2 regions of the Vibrio sp. KUL78 genome follow, and region 2 is predicted to be linked to the other one. Evidence: predicted binding sites of a transcription regulator. Region 2 holds the regulator's gene; the other holds the start of a gene.
The links. Region 2 encodes MetJ, which represses methionine synthesis genes. Its sites were predicted from a motif close to TTAGACNTNTANANGTCTAA; they were not measured.
Positions count from the first base shown of each region.

Region 1: metH (methionine synthase) is a predicted target of MetJ. The motif match lies at 3,000-3,019, and genes of this name have one in related genera.

Region 1 is NZ_AP045837.1:405,356-410,955, reverse strand. Features, by position in the region: gene metH (methionine synthase) at 1-2,898, opposite strand, end outside; gene AC6I8Y_RS02190 (cation:proton antiporter) at 3,242-4,564, shown strand; tRNA gene AC6I8Y_RS02185 (tRNA-Asn) at 4,682-4,757, opposite strand; tRNA gene AC6I8Y_RS02180 (tRNA-Phe) at 4,810-4,885, opposite strand; tRNA gene AC6I8Y_RS02175 (tRNA-Thr) at 4,893-4,968, opposite strand; tRNA gene AC6I8Y_RS02170 (tRNA-Phe) at 5,025-5,100, opposite strand; gene mltC (membrane-bound lytic murein transglycosylase MltC) at 5,226-5,600, opposite strand, start outside.
Region 2 is NZ_AP045837.1:3,283,117-3,288,716, forward strand. Features, by position in the region: gene AC6I8Y_RS15265 (bifunctional aspartate kinase/homoserine dehydrogenase II) at 1-2,136, opposite strand, end outside; gene AC6I8Y_RS15270 (O-succinylhomoserine (thiol)-lyase) at 2,143-3,312, opposite strand; gene metJ (met regulon transcriptional regulator MetJ) at 3,584-3,904, shown strand; gene AC6I8Y_RS15280 (malic enzyme-like NAD(P)-binding protein) at 5,052-5,600, opposite strand, start outside.

The DNA of each region.
Region 1 (5,600 bases), 690 kb from region 2:
CTCTTCACCTACTTCTTCGTGCTCTAGAATGGCTGGGTATTTGCCCACCAGCGACCACGTCATAAAGAATGGTGTCCAGTCGATGTAATTACGCAGTGTCGCAACATCGAAATCTTCAAACACGTGCACGCCTGGCTTAGCCGGTTTTGGCGGCGTGTAATTCTGCCAGTCGATATCTACCTTGTTTTCACGCGCTTTTTCCAATGTGACTGGCTTAGTGCGTGGCTTTTTACGATTGTGCTGGTCGCGGACGCGCTCGTAATCAATATCTAGCTTCTCAACAAACGCAGGCTTTAGTTCGTTAGAAAGTAGCGAAGTACACACACCCACTGCACGTGATGCGTTGTTGACATAAACCACAGGCTCGCTGTAGTTCTGCTCAATCTTAACCGCAGTGTGCGCCTTAGATGTCGTCGCGCCGCCAATCAATAGCGGCAGGTCGAAACCTTGACGCTCCATCTCTTTGGCGACGTGAACCATCTCATCAAGCGATGGCGTAATTAGACCTGACAGACCAATGATGTCGACGTTTTCTTCTTTGGCGACTTTAAGGATCTTTTCGCAAGGCACCATGACACCAAGGTCAATGATCTCGTAGTTGTTACACTGCAGAACCACGCCAACGATGTTCTTACCGATATCGTGAACATCGCCTTTAACGGTGGCAAGAAGGATCTTACCGTTGCTCGAGCCCGCCTGCTTGGACGCATTAATAAATGGCTCTAGATGCGCCACGGCCTGCTTCATAACACGCGCAGATTTCACTACCTGAGGAAGGAACATCTTACCTTCGCCAAATAGGTCACCGACCACGTTCATGCCATCCATCAAAGGACCTTCAATTACCTCGAGAGGTTTTGAGGCATTGACGCGCGCTTCTTCGGTATCTTCAACGATGAACTCGGTAATACCTTTCACAAGCGCATGCTCTAAGCGCTTTTCTACTGGCCAAGTACGCCACTCTAGCGCACTGGCATCATCTTCTTTACCAACGCCTTTGTTTGCGTATTCAGCGGCAATATCAAGCAGACGCTCGGTTCCATCATCACGACGGTTGAGTACCACATCCTCTACAGCCTCACGCAGCTTGTCTGGAACGTTATCGTAGATCTCAAGCTGACCGGCGTTAACGATACCCATGTCCATACCATTCTTAAAACAGTGGTAAAGGAACACGGCATGAATCGCTTCACGAACATAGTTGTTACCACGGAACGAGAAGGAAACGTTCGATACACCACCAGAGATCATCGCATGCGGTAAGTCACGTTTAATGTCTGCTACTGCTTCAATAAAGTCGACTGCGTAGTTATTGTGCTCTTCAATACCCGTCGCTACCGCGAAGATATTCGGGTCAAAGATGATGTCTTCTGGTGGGAAGCCAACTTCATCAACAAGAATACGATAAGCATTGGTACAGATTTCTAGCTTACGCTCGCGAGTTTCCGCCTGACCCACTTCGTCAAACGCCATCACGATAACGGCTGCGCCATAACGGCGGATCAGCTTCGCTTGTTCAACAAACTTCTCTTTGCCTTCTTTTAGCGAGATGGAGTTAACAATGCCCTTACCTTGGATACACTTAAGGCCCGCTTCGATGACTTCCCACTTTGAGGAATCCACCATGATAGGCACTTTGGAGATCTCAGGCTCAGAGGCACACAGATTTAGGAATCGAACCATGCAGGCTTCAGCATCTAGCATGCCCTCATCCATGTTGATATCGATGATCTGCGCGCCATTTTCAACCTGCTGACGAGCCACTTCTAGCGCTTCATCATAAAGCTCTTCTTTGATAAGGCGCTTAAAGCGTGCAGAACCTGTCACGTTGGTACGCTCACCAACGTTAATGAATAGCGATTCTTTCTCAATAGTAAGTGGCTCTAGACCAGATAGCCGACAAGCAACAGGGAGCTCAGGCAGTGGACGAGGAGTCACACCCTCGACAGCCTGAGCCATCTGGCGAATGTGTTCAGGCGTAGTACCACAACAGCCACCCACTAGGTTTAGGAAGCCGCTTCGTGCCCACTCACCGATGTGCTCAGCCATGTCTTCAGGAGAGAGGTCGTATTCACCAAAGGCATTCGGTAGACCGGCATTCGGGTGCGCAGAGACGAAGCCCTCGGAGATGCGAGACATCTCTTCAACATATTGTCTTAACTCATCAGGTCCAAGAGCACAGTTGAGACCGAAAGAGATTGGCTTCACGTGGCGCAATGCGTTGTAGAAAGCTTCGGTAGTTTGCCCTGAAAGGGTACGACCAGACGCATCGGTAATGGTGCCTGAGATCATCACTGGAAGCTCAATGCCTAGCTCTTCAAATACGGATTCAACCGCGAATGAACAGGCTTTTGCATTCAGCGTATCGAAGATGGTTTCAATAAGAATAAGGTCACTGCCGCCGCGAATCAGCGCGCGAGTAGACTCTGAGTACGCCTCCACCAGCTCATCAAAGCTAACATTACGATAGCCCGGATCATTTACGTCTGGGGAGATAGAACACGTACGGTTGGTTGGACCAAGAACACCGGCAACATAACGAGGTCGCTCTGGCGTTTTGGCTGTCCACTCATCGGCAGCAATTCTGGCAAGTCTAGCGGCTTCGTAGTTGATTTCCTCACTCAGTGATTCCATCTCGTAATCTGCCATAGCGATCGTGGTAGCGTTGAAGGTGTTAGTTTCAAGAATGTCCGCACCCGCTTCTAGGTAGGCACTATGGATCTCTTTAATCAGGTCTGGCTGAGTTAATACTAAAAGGTCATTGTTGCCTTTAAGATCACACTGCCAATCTGCAAAACGCTCGCCGCGATAGTCCTCTTCCTCAAGTTTGTATCCTTGGATCATGGTGCCCATACCACCATCGATCAAAAGAATACGCTGCTTGAGCTGATTTTCTATCTGAGTTTTTTTGCTAAGAGCTTTCTTGCCTTCAACGTACTTACTGCTTCCCACGATACTGCCTCATTCCTTGCTAATGCTGTCATCGTATCACAGATTTTTTAGAAATCTAGACGTCTAAAAAATCTTTACTGATTTGTTATCCCCTCAAATTATCGGACTCTCGGAACAGAAACAAGTTGTTCGTTGTCTACTCACTCGACTGAGTGAATAAAAAACAACAACATCGCGTAACTCGCCCTAATCTATAAGTGCGAAGAATAAATTCACAAATAGTGATTGATATTCACAGGTGAGAAGAACAAAATCCCATTAACATTTATTTACATATCTAGGTGAAGTGATGTCCGTCTATCAGACTTTATGCTTTTTGTCCGCAGCAGCCATGTTAATTGCTCTAATAAATAGCAAGATAGGTAAGATGCAAACCACCATTGCAATTACTGCCGGCGCTATGATGCTATCACTGCTCATCTTAATCGCAGGCCAAAATGATTGGTTTCAGTTAACCGAACTCGCGACCGAAACCGTCGCTGATATCGATTTTGAAGACTTCCTACTCCAAGGGATCCTCGGCTTCCTGCTGTTTGCCGGTGGTTTAGGTATCAAACTGCCCCACCTTAAAGATCAAAAATGGGAAATTACCGTCCTTGCTTTAGGCGCGACGCTATTCTCTACCTTCTTTATCGGGTTTGTGCTGTATGGCTTCTGTTTACTGATTGGCCTTCAATTTGATCTTATCTACTGCTTGCTATTCGGCGCCTTGATCTCCCCTACCGACCCTATCGCCGTTCTTGCCATTGTGAAAAAGCTCAATGCTCCGCAAAGAGTCTCAACCCAAGTCGAAGGTGAGTCACTCTTCAACGACGGTTTTGGCCTAGTTATTTTTGTTACGCTATTTACCATTGCATTCGGTAGTGAAGCACCAACGGTGGGCAGTGTAACGGCTCTGTTCCTGCAAGAAGCAATTGGCGGTATTGCCTATGGTTTTGCACTCGGTCTCGTATTCCATTACCTCATTAGCTCAACCGACGATCATTCAATGGAACTCCTGCTGACTATTGGTATCCCAACAGCCGGCTACGCCTTTGCTGAGTTCCTTCATGTCTCTGGACCACTTTCAATGGTGGTGTCGGGTATTATGATTGGCAACTGGACACGTTACATTGGCTTTTCAAAACAGTCAGAGGAACACCTCGACCACTTCTGGGAGCTTGTGGACGAATTCTTAAATGGTGTGCTGTTCCTACTCATCGGTATGTCGATGCTGCTATTCCAATTCCATCAAGAAGACTGGATCATGATGGCCGTTTCAGTACCGCTTGTACTTTGTGCGCGTTATTTGAGTGTAGCGCTGGCCTACGTGGGCTTTAAGCGCTATCGCCGCTATAACCCTTGGTCGGTGCGTATTTTAACGTGGGGTGGCTTACGCGGCGGTCTTGCGCTGGCAATGGCACTCTCTATCCCGTCCGGTATCTGGGTGATTGAGGATAAGCTCATCGACGTTAAAGAGATCATCATGGTCATGACCTACTCGGTTGTGGTGTTCTCCATCTTGATTCAAGGCTCAACCATTACCCCTATGATTGAGAAGGCTAAGTTAGCAGAGAAAGAGATGCAGAAAGAAACGCAGCCTGAGGGCGAGATAAAAGTTCAGCAGGATTAACAACAAGCTGACTCAAAATAGCCTCGCATAACTTGCGGGGCTTTTTTTATGACTTTGAAATCAGAAACCGTAGAAACGAAAAAAGCCGTATCTTTCGATACGGCTTTTTTCTTAAAGTGGCTCCCCCTGCGGGACTCGAACCTGCGACATACGGATTAACAGTCCGCCGTTCTACCAACTGAACTAAGGGGGAATTATTTGTGTAAGCTAGGTCGTAAGACCATTATCAGCTTTACACTAAATAATGGTGCCTCGAGGCGGAGTCGAACCACCGACACGCGGATTTTCAATCCGCTGCTCTACCAACTGAGCTATCGAGGCAAATAAATGGTGCCGACTACCGGAATCGAACTGGTGACCTACTGATTACAAGTCAGTTGCTCTACCTACTGAGCTAAGTCGGCGACACTTTATTTGTTATTGCTCGTGTTTCTGTTAACAACACCAACAATCTAAATTGTGGTGCCCGGAGGCGGAATCGAACCACCGACACGAGGATTTTCAATCCTCTGCTCTACCGACTGAGCTATCCGGGCAACGGGGCGCTATTAAACGGATTTTCGGTCCTCCCGTCAACGCTTTTTTGAAAAAAACTTTAAAAAAGCGTTCAAGCGCTGCATTTTTCAGCGGATCGTATTTGTTTTAGGCAAATTTGGCAAAATTAGCCTTTTCCAGCATTAAAATCTTTTTTGAATTTAGTTACTTTCTCTAAATAACGACGCGCCTCTGCATTCGGGTGCTTTTTAGTCAGTGCCCAATAAACCTGATTCGGCTGCAGTGAATTAAGATCGTTCATCGCCCGTTTTCGGTCTGTACGGTGGAAGGTGTTTAGTACGCCGCCAGTACCACCGTTGTACGCCGAGATCATGCTGTACTCCAGCGACAGCGGGTGACGTACATCACGAAGGTAGCGGTTTTTCAAAATATAGAAGTACGCAGTGCCGGTATCAATGTTCTGCTCTGGATTAAACAAGTACTCCGGTGTTGGCTCTCCCGGTTTGTTCTTCACGAGCTTAAACACATCTCGCCCTGCCGT
Region 2 (5,600 bases):
GAAGCCCTCGAGTGATAGCTCAGCAAGCTCTTCAGGCACCAAAGACTCCACCTCGACGGCGTCAGGATCGATATCGAGTCCTGACTCACGAGCCAGGATGACCAGCTTGCGCATCACATCAGAGCCATCGAGGTCTGAGCGCGGATCTGGTTCAGTTAAGCCCTGCTGCCACGCTAGGTCGACAAGCTCAGCAAAAGGTACAGAGCCGTCAAACTGCTGGAACAACCACGATAAAGTGCCAGAGAATATCCCTGAAAGCGCAACGATGTCATCACCACTTTCACGCAGGTCGCGAACGGTATGGTTTATTGGTAACCCTGCGCCCACAGTGGCATTGTAGAGCCAGTGACGACCGGTTTTCGAAAACGCATCTTGCACAGCGTGATAGTCATTACTTGGAGCAGAGCCCGCAACCTTGTTCGCTGAGATGAGGTGGAGACCATGCTCTGCGATGCTGACGTATCTTTCCGCCAGTGCCGCACTCGCTGTCACGTCTAACACCACGCCTTCATCATAGCCTTGAAGTGCCGCTAGGCGTTGTAGCCAGATGTCACCTTGGTATTCAATCGCTTCATCTTCATAGCGCGTGAGCACCTGCTGCTCGTCGATGCCATCTTCATCAAACCAATAGGTCTGGCTATCGATAACTGCGACTAAGTTGAAACTCATACCACGACGTTTCTCCAGCTCGCTTTTCTGCTCTTTAAATAGAGATAGCCAGCTTGAGCCAATATTGCCCTTACCGCACAGCGCAACCGCAACACGCTTTTGCGCTTGAAACAGCTGAGTATGGACCGATTTCACGAGAGGTTGAATATCTGATTTACGTAGCACAGCAGCAAGACTCAATTGAGACTCAGCTTCTGAAATAAACTCAACTGGCGCATGTTTAAGTTGCTGATAGAAGCCAAAGCAGTGGTTGGCATTTTTAGTCACGCCAGCGCCTACTGCGGCCAGCATGGAATAGCCTTCTTTGAGCTTAATCTCAGCTTCAATAGCCAGGTCTTGCAGCTCAGTAAGCGCGCCAGAGGCAATTTCCGCGGTATAAGCAAGGCGAAGTCGAGATTGGTCCGCCTGCGCTTCAAACGCTAACGGTGCCAATTGTGCACGCTTAAGACTATTGAGCACTTCAGTCTGCGCACGCTCAAAGTCGTGACCCGCACCAAATGCCAGTTCAATAAGCAAAACTTCATCGAGTGACGTGATGATTTTTGCGCCGCGCCCTGATGCAAGCACACGCTCAATGCGTGTTGACCCGGACTCAGGCTGATAGCTGCAGCGTAGATTCAAGTCCATCGCACTTTGAGCAACAGGCTGAAGCGTACGACTGTGCAATACAGGTGCTGCAAGACGCGCCAGTTCGCTGGCTTCATCTAAACGTAGCAAAGGCAATAGACATGCATCACTCACCACGCGTGGATCCGCGCTGTATACACCTGCAACGTCACTCCATATCGTCACGCATGACACTTCCGCCAATGCGCCAATCACAGTAGCAGAATAGTCAGAGCCATTACGACCCAGCAGCACGGTTTCGCCGCATTCACTTTGCGCCATGAAACCAGTGATCACCACACGGTGATGCGCATGCTGTGCCAATACTTCTTTGATCAGCGGGTAGGATTTAGCGCGGTCTACCTCTGGCTGAGTGCCGAACTCAGCGCGAAGGAAGGCTCTTGCGTCCTGTGCGACTGCAGGCAAATCGCTCTGTCTAAGCAGCGCAGCCAATAGGCGTGAAGACCACACCTCGCCGTGTCCTAATACCGATGCGCGCTCAGCGTCTGTGAGCGGATAGCTAAGCTCACCAAGCGTGCTAAATTCGTCGTGTAACTGAGAGACCAGACCTTCGGCTTCTTCACCGGTTAGTAGTGACTCCACCAGCTCAATCTGAAACTGACGAAGCGCCTGTAGGTGCTCGTGCGCAATGCGCCCATCTTTATTAAGCGCATCTAGAAATTCGATGAGACGGTTAGTGGTTTTACCCGCCGCCGAGACCACGATAAGGTCTTCTTCATTAGAGTAGTCTTTTAAGATAGAGACCACTCGGCGATAACATTCAGGGTCTGCTAAGCTGCTGCCGCCGAATTTGTGCAACTGCTTACCGTGTCTGTTATTCAGGGTACTGCTTTGACTCATGCCGGCTTATCCTTTAAATGCAGATGCTTTCTCAAACGCTTGGGCAAGGTCATCAATCAGATCTTGCGCGTCTTCTAGACCAACAGAGAGGCGAAGGAGCTGCTGAGAAACGCCCGCTTCGGCTAATGCTTCTTCGCCCATCGCACGGTGCGTCATAGACGCTGGGTGACAAATCAGACTTTCGACGCCACCAAGAGACTCTGCGAGCGAGAATAGCTCTAGCTCACCAACAAAGTACTTAAGCTGCTCAAAGCTACCCGCGAACTCAAAGCTCAACATAGAGCCAAAACCAGACTGCTGCTTCTTAGCAATCTCATGACCAGGGTGCTCAGGCAGACTTGGGTGATAAATCACTTTTACCAATGGTTGCGGCTTAAGAAAATCTAGGATCTGTTGCGAGCTCTCTTCATGGACACGCATACGTGCGCCAAGCGTGCGAATACCACGCAAAGTCATGTAGCTATCAAAAGGCGTACCCGTCGCACCGATGCAGTTGCCCCACCATGCGAGCTCTTCTGCGTGCTCTTCGGTTTTGGTGATCACCACACCGCCAATCACGTCAGAGTGACCGTTGATATACTTGGTCGTTGAGTGAATCACAAAGTCTGCACCAAGCTCGAGAGGCTTTTGGTACACAGGTGTCAAAAAGGTGTTGTCTACTGCTACCAGCGCACCGACCTTTTTCGCTTTTTCACACACGGCCGCAATATCGACAACACGCACAAGTGGGTTAGACGGCGTTTCAAGCAAGATAAGTTTTGGTTTTTGCTCAAGCGCAGCATCAAAGGCTTGCTCGTCACTTTGGTCGACAAAGTTAACCTTGAAGTCACCTTTTTGCGCACGCGTGTTGAACAAGCGGTACGTGCCACCATAACAGTCATGGGGAGCAATAATCGTGTCTTCTGGACCTAAGAAAGCAGAAACCCAAAGATTGAGTGCAGAGGTACCACAGTTAGTCACTACCGCGCCTTTACCAGATTCCAGCTCATACAAAGCAGTTTCTAACAAACCTCGGTTTGGGTTTCCTGAGCGGGTGTAATCGTAAGTCGGCACTTCCCCAAAGGCAGGGAAACCATAGTTAGTAGAGAGATAAATAGGTGGCACCACAGCGTGATGCTGGGTATCCGATTCGATACCAGTACGTACGGCTATTGTCGCTGGCTTCCGATTGCTCATAGAAACTTCCTTTCTCAGATCGCATGGCTAGTTGGTGTAACCACAGTGTCTACTTTTACCGGTAATATGGGAACCGGCAAACGCCACAAACGTTAAAGAATTAACATTGCATTAAAATAAATATCCACATTCGTTGCCCCACTTTACTTTCCAAAATGTGAGACGTCAACACTTCTAGACGTCTATATGTCTTTGCTTATGGCAGTAAATCCCGCTAAAATTGCAGCATTCTTATTACTACTATTTATGATTAACAGAGCGAAGGTGTGTAATGGCAGATTGGAATGGTGAATACATTAGCCCATATGCGGAGCACGGTAAGAAAAGCGAGCAGGTAAAAAAAATCACAGTGTCTATCCCGCTGAAGGTGCTAAAGGTATTGACCGATGAGCGTACTCGTCGCCAAATCAATAACCTACGCCATGCAACCAACAGTGAACTATTGTGCGAAGCTTTCCTGCACGCCTACACTGGCCAGCCGCTTCCGACCGACGAAGATTTAAGAAAAGACCGTCCTGATGATATCCCAACAGAAGCGAAAGAGCTGATGACGGCGATGGGGATTGAGTTTGAAGCGTTTGATGAAGAGTAGGTAGCATTCTATTTCTAAGATCATATCTTCAAGTTCATAAGAACTTCCTCCGCTAGCTTCTGTTCAATGAGCGTAGCAACACAGTTCTATAGATACCGTCTCCCTAAAATTATCGTCACCCCTGCGTAGGCAGGGGTCTACTCAAAGCGCATACCAAGCCTCAAGAAGATTCCTGCCTGCGCAGGAATGACGCGCGCTTTAGAGGCATCACGATCAAATTTAGTCACCCCACTAGCCGCGCGCCTGCGCAGGAATGACGCGCGCTTTAGAGTCATCACGGTTAAATTTATCGTCACCCCACTAGCCGCGCCTGCGTAAGCAGGGTCTACTCAAAGCGCGTACCAAGCCTCAGGAAGATTCCTGCCTGCGCAGGAATGACGCGCGCTTTAAAGTCATCACGGTTAAATTTATCGTCACCCCACTAGCCGCGCCTGCGTAAGCAGGGTCTACTCAAAGCGCATACCAAGCCTCAAGAAGATTCCTGCCTGCGCAGGAATGACGCGCGCTTTAGAGTCATCACGGTTAAATTTATCGTCACCCCACTAGCCGCGCGCCTGCGTAGGCAGGGTCTACTCAAAGCGCGCACCAAGCCTCAAGAAGATTCCTGCCTGCGCAGGAATGACGCGCGCTTTAAAGTCATCACGGTTAAATTTATCGTCATCCCACTAGCCGCGCCTGCGTAAGAAGGGTCTACTCAAAGCGCGTACCAAGCCTCAAGAAGATTCCTGCCTGCACAGGAATGACGCACGCTATAGAGTCATCACGGTCAAATTTATCGTCACCCTACTAGCCGCGCGCCTGCGCAGGCAAGGGTCTACTACAAGCGCGCACCAAGCCTCAAGAAGATTCCTGCCTGCGCAGGAATGACGCACGCTATAGAGTCATCACGGTCAAATTTATCGTCACCCTACTAGCCGCGCGCCTGCGCAGGCAGGGGCCTACTACAAGCGCGCACCAAGCCTCAAGAAGATTCCTGCCTACGCAGGAATGACGCGCGTTTTAGAGTCACCACAGTCAAAATGTACTAATGGTCACATAGGTAACACTTTAATCCGGTCACATAAGCAACAACCATTGCACCATTCAATAAGAAAGAGGGTCATCTAGACCCTCTTCTCGTTAAATGCGTTTGGCTTGTGCCACAACCTTAAGCCATATAGCTATCGGGTAACTCAATACGAGCCACGCCAGATTCAACCGCAGCTTTCGCTACCGCTTTAGCCACACGAGGAAGCAAACGCGGGTCCATTGGCTTTGGAATGATGTAGTCCTTACCAAAGGTCAGCGCCTCAACACCTGCGGCATTGAGTACGTCTTGTGGTACTGGCTCTTTCGCTAGCTCACGAATCGCTTCTACCGCTGCTAGTTTCATCTCATCATTAATCTCACTCGCACGCACATCAAGAGCACCACGGAAGATAAACGGGAAACACAGCACGTTGTTTACCTGGTTCGGGTAGTCTGAACGGCCTGTACCCATAATTAGGTCATCACGAACCTGATGAGCAAGCTCAGGTTTGATTTCTGGATCTGGGTTTGAACACGCAAACACGATTGGCTTGTCCGCCATTAGCTTAAGCGCTTCTGGTGGCAACAGATCAGGACCTGATACACCTAGGAATAGGTCCGCGCCTTCGATCACATCTTCTAGCGTGCGCTTATCTGTGTTGTTGGCAAACAGCTCTTTGTATTCGTT